2 linked regions of the Thermogemmata fonticola genome follow. The protein of the gene in region 2 interacts with the protein of the main gene of each other region in a pairwise test. Links are inferred from orthologs where the notes say so. Each region holds a gene or a part of one and is shown on either strand. Other genes may lie near its edges.

Region 1 (3,139 bases), on a different replicon or contig from region 2:
ACGCGAGGCCAGAGGATCAGAAAGTAAAGGTCTTTCACCCCTTGGGCACTCGCCAAGGCTTTCTGCCGGGCAATCAAACGCAGGGCATCCGCTTCATTCCGAATATCTTGGCGTTCGGCATCATGATAATGCAAGGTGCCATCCTGCGGATCGATTTGCAAGACGCAGACCAGGAGTCCCTCGGTCAATCGTCGTTTGCGTTCCTCCTCCAGTCGAGCGACTCGACGCCGCTCTTCCCGCAAGAGTTTTTGCAATTCGCGAACATCCTCAGGCAAAGGCGATTCGGAGGCGGTAGCGTCCGACTTCGGTTTCGGTTCTGGCTCCTCTGGCACCGGATCACTGACATAGGGCATCAGCAGGAAGATGGCAAACAACAGAATGAGCACATCGATCAAGGGGATGAAAAAACGGGTCACCGACCGGCGCGGCATACGAATCACATTCGATCCTCCCGCCCTTCCTGTTCACCGCCATCACACGCTGTCATCCGTCACGGTTTTCACCCAACCTTTGGCGGGCCATCGCCACATCTGAGCGGCCTTTCGCGGATTGCACCCTCCGAATGCCTGACTACTTTGTCACTCCTCACTGCCATGCAAGCAACTTTTCCACCGCTGGCAAAGCTCTGACTGAGGGTAAAGCTCCGGAACATCACTCCGCATCCATCGCCTCCGGCAAGAGGGCCGGACCGCCGAAGGTACGAATCAAATCCCGGCCAACATTCGCAATCCAACTTGGTAGGATATTGATGAAGGCCATGTACAGTCCGCCCCCCGTCGCAGTGATCGCTGGCGCGTACTTGCGGATGATCTCCGCGGCATCCGGCCGAGCACCGGGAGTGATCGTACTGAAGGTCTGGAGGATGGCGATCACCGTACCCATCAACCCCAGCAAAGGAAACCACTCCGCGCCCTGAGCCAGATGACTCAGCCAGCGATCCGTACTAATGTCAAAGTCCCCCAACTGATCCTGCCAGATTAGCGCCCGTCGGCAGAGCCAGATTTGGGCTAAGAACAAGGCAAAACCTAATCCCAGGATGATCCAGTCGATCGGATGATTCCGGACGCGCTGGAGATATTCCTGGCGGACATCGGGAGGAATCGCGGCAAACACTAATGCAGCTAGGACCACGGGAACCGCGGCCAGCATCGTCGGCAATACATGATGAATCCAGAAGCGCCGCACGTCTGCACCCTACCTCGTTGCCCTATCGGACGTTCGCCACCCTACCTTCTGGGGAACCAACCTTAGGCCCGGTGTGGAATGATGCCCTCTGATTCAAAAGGGGAAGGGGATGGTTCATCCGGCCAATCCCCGTCTCAAATCATTCCCACCAGCAACGGCAGAGATACACGGCCATCCATCGGAACAGCCGTTTTCGTTATGGCTACTTCGCCTCCATTAGCCAACGGGGCATTGCTTGCAATCGGCCCTGTTTATCGACGCATGCCAAGGTGGTCATCCCCTCGCAGATCAGCACCCCTTCCCGGAACACTTCGTAGCGATGCTCGATGCGCACCGGCGTCGTCCGAACAACAGTTGTGCGGATGGTCAGCACATCGTCATAATAGGCGGGGCTTTTATACTTGATCTCCACCTTGGCGATCACCAGATAGTAGCCCTGATCTTCCAGGTCCTTGTAGCTGGCTCCGTATTGCCGAAGCAACTCCGTGCGGGCTTGCTCGAAATAGACCAGATAATTGGCATGATGCAACAGCCCCATCCGGTCTGTTTCTGCATAGCGCACACGGATTTGGATCTCACCGCTAAGCATAGGTTCTCTCGCATCCTGCCTGAGTCAAGTTCGTCTGCTCCCGCGTTCCCTGATTTGCCGTCCGCAATCACACTGCGCTAATCAGTCCGACCACAACAAGGTGATCAATCTGAAGCTGTCCCGTGCCCGGTTCACCCGACACATCAGGGCATCACCAATTAACACTCCAGAGTACACCGGAATGTCAGTGGCTTTTTCTGATCTAACCTCCGACATCTCCAGGCCACAGTTCACTTGATCAAGCCGATGCGCATTTCCGGGTATGCTGGCCAGAAAACAAAGACAGCCTTACCCAAGAGGAGGCGATCCGGCACCAGTCCCCACTTGCGGCTATCGGAACTCTGCGCGCTGTTATCGCCCAGGCAGAGATAGTGTCCCGGCTGGACGTAGTAGACATCCGGCTGACTGAAATCCGGGGGCAAACGAGCACTGGTGTAGTAGATGTCTCGGGAGAGCACCAGATGCCTCACCGTGGCCTTTCCTTTGACTCCGATGCTCGCTGGCCGCTCGACATCATTGGCGTAGACCCAACCCTCCGGATCAGCTTGGTCTTCAGGTCCCGGTTCCATCGGGAGATAATCTGCTTCGGGGCCAAAATCAACACGCCGGCCATCGATCCACACCCATAAGCGGGCATCGACATTGGCAAAGCGGAGGTGATGGCGTTGTCCAGCCTGAATGCGACAGGGGCGGCTTGGGGTGCCAAACTCTTCTGCACCTTTACCGATCCGCCGGAGGGTGACTCGTCCAGGAGTGAACTGAGCCTGAAAGCGATTGACGCCGCGCGATAGCTCGAAAACCACCTCGGTCTCGCTGCTGGCAAATTGTACCTCCGCTTCCAAGAACAGGTCTCCCACCCACAAGCGGTCTTGGGAGGTATCGCGCCAGGCTCGGATGTTGTCAGCATCGCGTCCCGCATTGTAACCGAGAAAGTTATCGATAGGCAGAGGTTTCTGTTGAGCCAACTGTGCGATGTCAGTCGGCGGTGTCGGATCGTGGGCATCAGGACCCCGCCGCTTCCACGGATGGGCCAAATGGCGATAGCGAATCCAGTGCTGCTCCGGATGATCATGGGTGAAAACGGTCGGACGGGCCGGATCATTGACGGTCCACGCCCCATCGGTATCGCGGTCGATGTACCAGCGGGTCCACCAAATCAACTCCTGTCCCTGAGCATCCCGTAGCCCCAAAGCCCGTGCTTGCCGGACCAATTCCTCTGGCTGATAGTCGTTGTGGAAGACAATGCGCCGATCGGCGAGCACCTGCGCTTCCTCTTTACGAATGATCGTGAATCCCCCGCTTCCCGGACGAAAATGGGCCTTCCGCGAAGCCTCGAAGAGGCTCAGCGCGCGGGGATTCGTGTCA
Region 2 (3,298 bases):
TCTCCTTCTTGGGGGTCGTGGAAACACCGCTGGTCTATTACCGCGGCAAGTTATACATTAGCCACTCTCATCGCCAAAAGCAAATCAATTCTGCAACATTCTCCTGTGGATCAATGTTTTCGGAAGGTGAGATGTCTCAAGCAGTTTTCCTGGGAGATTTCAAGCTGACCAGATTCCTGAAAAAGTATTCGGGAGGAGATATGGCGTATTGACTGCTGGGCATTCTCGCCCCTTCGACCGGTTGGTATTGTCAGATTCCGGGAGGAGGAAGCAGGAGGAATTCGCTGAGGGCGAGCAGCGGCGGCGGATTGGATCACTAGCTGGAAGTCACTGGTGGCCAGAGAAAGGTAACGGTGCTCAGACAGCTCCCAGGGCGAGGCAGCAGTTATGGCCGCCGAAGCCGAAACTGTTCGACAACACCTTTTTGACTCGGACTTCGCGAGCGACGTTGGGAATGTAGTCGAGATCGCAGCCGCATTCGATGTCCGGGCGATGGAGATTGATGGTGGGATGGAGCACGCCGTGGCGGATACTCAGGGCACAAGCTACCGCTTCTGCGCCTCCGCTGGCCCCCAGGAGATGGCCGATCATGCTCTTGGTGCTGGAGATCATCAGTTTGCGGGCATGATCGCCAAAGACGATCTTGATAGCTTTGGTTTCGGCCACATCCCCCAGCGGAGTGCTAGTTCCGTGGGCATTGATGTACTGAACCTCGTCGGGATTCCAGCCGGCGTCGCGGATGGCGGCCCGCATGGCTTCGGCTGCCCCCAAGCCTTCTTCATGCGGTTGGGTGATGTGGTAGGCGTCCGCGGTGTTCCCTATGCCGCAGATTTCGGCGTAGATATTGGCGTTGCGCGCCTTGGCATGTTCGTATTCTTCCAGGACCAGGATACCGGCGCCTTCGCTCAGGACGAAGCCATCGCGGTCTTTATCGAAGGGGCGGCTAGCACCGGCGGGGTCCTCGTTGCGTTCCGAGAGTGCCCGGCAGGCGATGAAGCCGGCCAAACCCATGGGGGTGACCGCCGCTTCGCTTCCACCCGTGATCATGACGTCGGCATAGCCGCAACGGATGGCAGTACAGGCGTCCGCGATGGCATGAGCTGCGGAGGAGCAGGCGGTCGAGACGGTAGTATTCGGCCCACGCAGCCCGTAACGGATGGAGATGTTCCCCGCGGCGGAATTGACGATCATTTTCGGGATCACGAACGGATTGACGCGGGTCGGCCCCTTCGAGAGTAACGTTTCGTGCCCGAGTTCAAATTCTTTGAGGCCGCCGATGCCGCTGCCGAGGATGCAGCCGCAGCGAAAAGGGTCCTCCCGCCCGAAATCGATGCCGCTGTCCCGGATCGCTTCCTCGGCTGCGACGAGGGCAAACTGGGTGAAGCGGTCCACCTTCCGGACGGACACCTTGTCAAAATAGGCTTCCGGGTTGAAATTCTTGACTTCGCCCCCAAATTTGACCTTGAATTGACTGGTGTCGAAGCTGGTGAGCAGGGCGATACCGCTTTGGCCATTGACCAGCCCACGCCAATACTCTTCACAGGACAACCCCAGGGGATTGACCGTGCCTAAACCTGTAATCACGACCCGACGCCGCGGTGTAGCCATCACGTCTATTGTTCCTGGTTTTTCCGTTCTTCGAGTTTGCCTATGATGTAATCAATCACATCGCCCACGGTGCGGATTTTTTCCGCATCCGTATCAGGGATTTGGATGTCAAATTCGTCTTCCAGCTCCATGATAAATTCCACGACATCGAGGGAATCCGCACCGATGTCATCCGCGCCGGCCTGACCACCTCCCTGGAATGTGGTGCTGCGTTTGATATTGTCTTTAGGGGTATTGAAATGCTCGCTGATCAGTTCAATCACGCGCGTTTCGATGGCCTGCTTGTCGATCACGTTACAACCCTCCGGGTGGCTGCCGTTGTCCATTTTCAGTCCCCGCCGGCGCCTCAGGAAACTCAGGGCGCAAATCGTGGCTTTTCCCACCTTCTGGTCCGATAGCGGCAGACTCTGCTATGCCACACCAACCCTTCGCCCAAAATGTAGCGATCCAGGCGGGGTGTGGAAAGGCATTCTTAGCCAACAGGCCAATTTTCCGCAACCTCATCCCCGCATCTGTCCCGTACGAACTCCTGAATCCCAAACTGCAAGCGAGCAGGACCTGGCTTTGGGGCTTTGCTCCATCGGGCTGCGCCGCCTGTCCGCCTTTTACTTCCCGTAGCAAACCGCTGGAAGCGAGGGGTGCAGACGCTTACGGTTCCAAGGACTACCTGCCCCGCAAAACCTGTTGTCCCATAAAGCTCTGCATGAGAAAGTCTAGCTACCCGCTGCCTCAGCAAATCTTAAGCTCTGCCGCCCTCAATATCTGCATCATATCAACCCCGGCAGACGGGTACAACCAGGGCTGCCGGAGCTGCTGCTGCATGGTCCGTCACCTCACGCGGGGCCCCCCCCCCTGCTCGGATCACAGGGGCTTGGCGTTACTGGCTCAGATGCGATCCGACGCTGCGCGCGTCACACCTCTCCGGCCCAGGCTTATCGAGTTTGACCGTCGAGATTTCACTCCCGGCATGTCACAATTCCTCCTGGTAGCGAGCCGGTATTTTTTTCACGCCGCGATGTTGATGATCTCGGCCTTGCGGTGGATGCGTTTGAGCAAGCCAGCGAGGACCCGCCCTGGCCCGATTTCATAGAAGCGTTCGACACCCGCTTCCAGCAGTGCGCGGATAGTTTCCTCCCAGCGGACCGGCGCTGTCAATTGCTGGACGAGCAGCTTCTGGATTTCCGCTGGGTCCGTGTGGGGGCGGGCATCGACATTGGACCAGACGGGGAAGCGGGGTTTGTGCCAGGCGGCCTGGTTCAAAGCCTGGGCGAGGCAGGGCTGGGCTGATTGCATCAGGGGAGTGTGGAAGGCTCCGGCGACCGCCAAGCGGACCGTGCGGATGCCCCGTGTTTGTGCGAGCTGCTCCAGGCGTTCTACCGCTGCCAAGCTGCCGGAGGCGACGAGATTCCCCGGACACAGATAATTGGCGATTTGCAGGACATCCGGACCACGAGCTTCGGCGATCAACTCTTCGACCTCATTGGCCTGCAAGCCGAGGATGCTGAGCATACCGGAGGGGGCGGCTTCCGCAGCGGCCTGCATGGCTCGTCCGCGTTCTTGCACCAGGCGCAAACCGTCCGCAAAGCTCCACACGCCCGCCACGGTGCAGGCGGTGTACTCTCCCAGACTCAAACCAGCCACGGCGGCCACCGCTGCCTCGTTTGCTTCCTGCCGCCATTGCTCATACGCC

The links.
Region 1: the proteins of acpP (region 2) and H0921_RS04960 interact in binary tests that used the Escherichia coli proteins (3 or more experiments, as listed by UniProt). The link is inferred for Thermogemmata fonticola from one-to-one orthologs.

Annotation. Positions count from the first base shown.
Region 1 is NZ_JACEFB010000002.1:372,616-375,754, reverse strand. Bases 82-2,898 are described here. They hold H0921_RS04960 (acyl-CoA thioesterase), read right to left. Parts: upstream 1,775-2,898; coding sequence 1,388-1,774; downstream 82-1,387. Other genes in these bases: H0921_RS04955 (S26 family signal peptidase), read right to left, coding at 2,005-2,898; H0921_RS04965 (MotA/TolQ/ExbB proton channel family protein), read right to left, coding at 652-1,185; H0921_RS04970 (hypothetical protein), read right to left, coding at 82-440. Outside these bases: more of H0921_RS04970, read right to left, coding at 1-81; more of H0921_RS04955, read right to left, coding at 2,899-3,139.
Region 2 is NZ_JACEFB010000008.1:148,986-152,283, reverse strand. The notes cover bases 258-3,233. They hold acpP (acyl carrier protein), read right to left. Parts: upstream 1,902-3,233; coding sequence 1,614-1,901; downstream 258-1,613. Other genes in these bases: fabD (ACP S-malonyltransferase), read right to left, coding at 2,614-3,233; fabF (beta-ketoacyl-ACP synthase II), read right to left, coding at 358-1,608. Outside these bases: more of fabD, read right to left, coding at 3,234-3,298. UniProt on the Escherichia coli protein: Carrier of the growing fatty acid chain in fatty acid biosynthesis.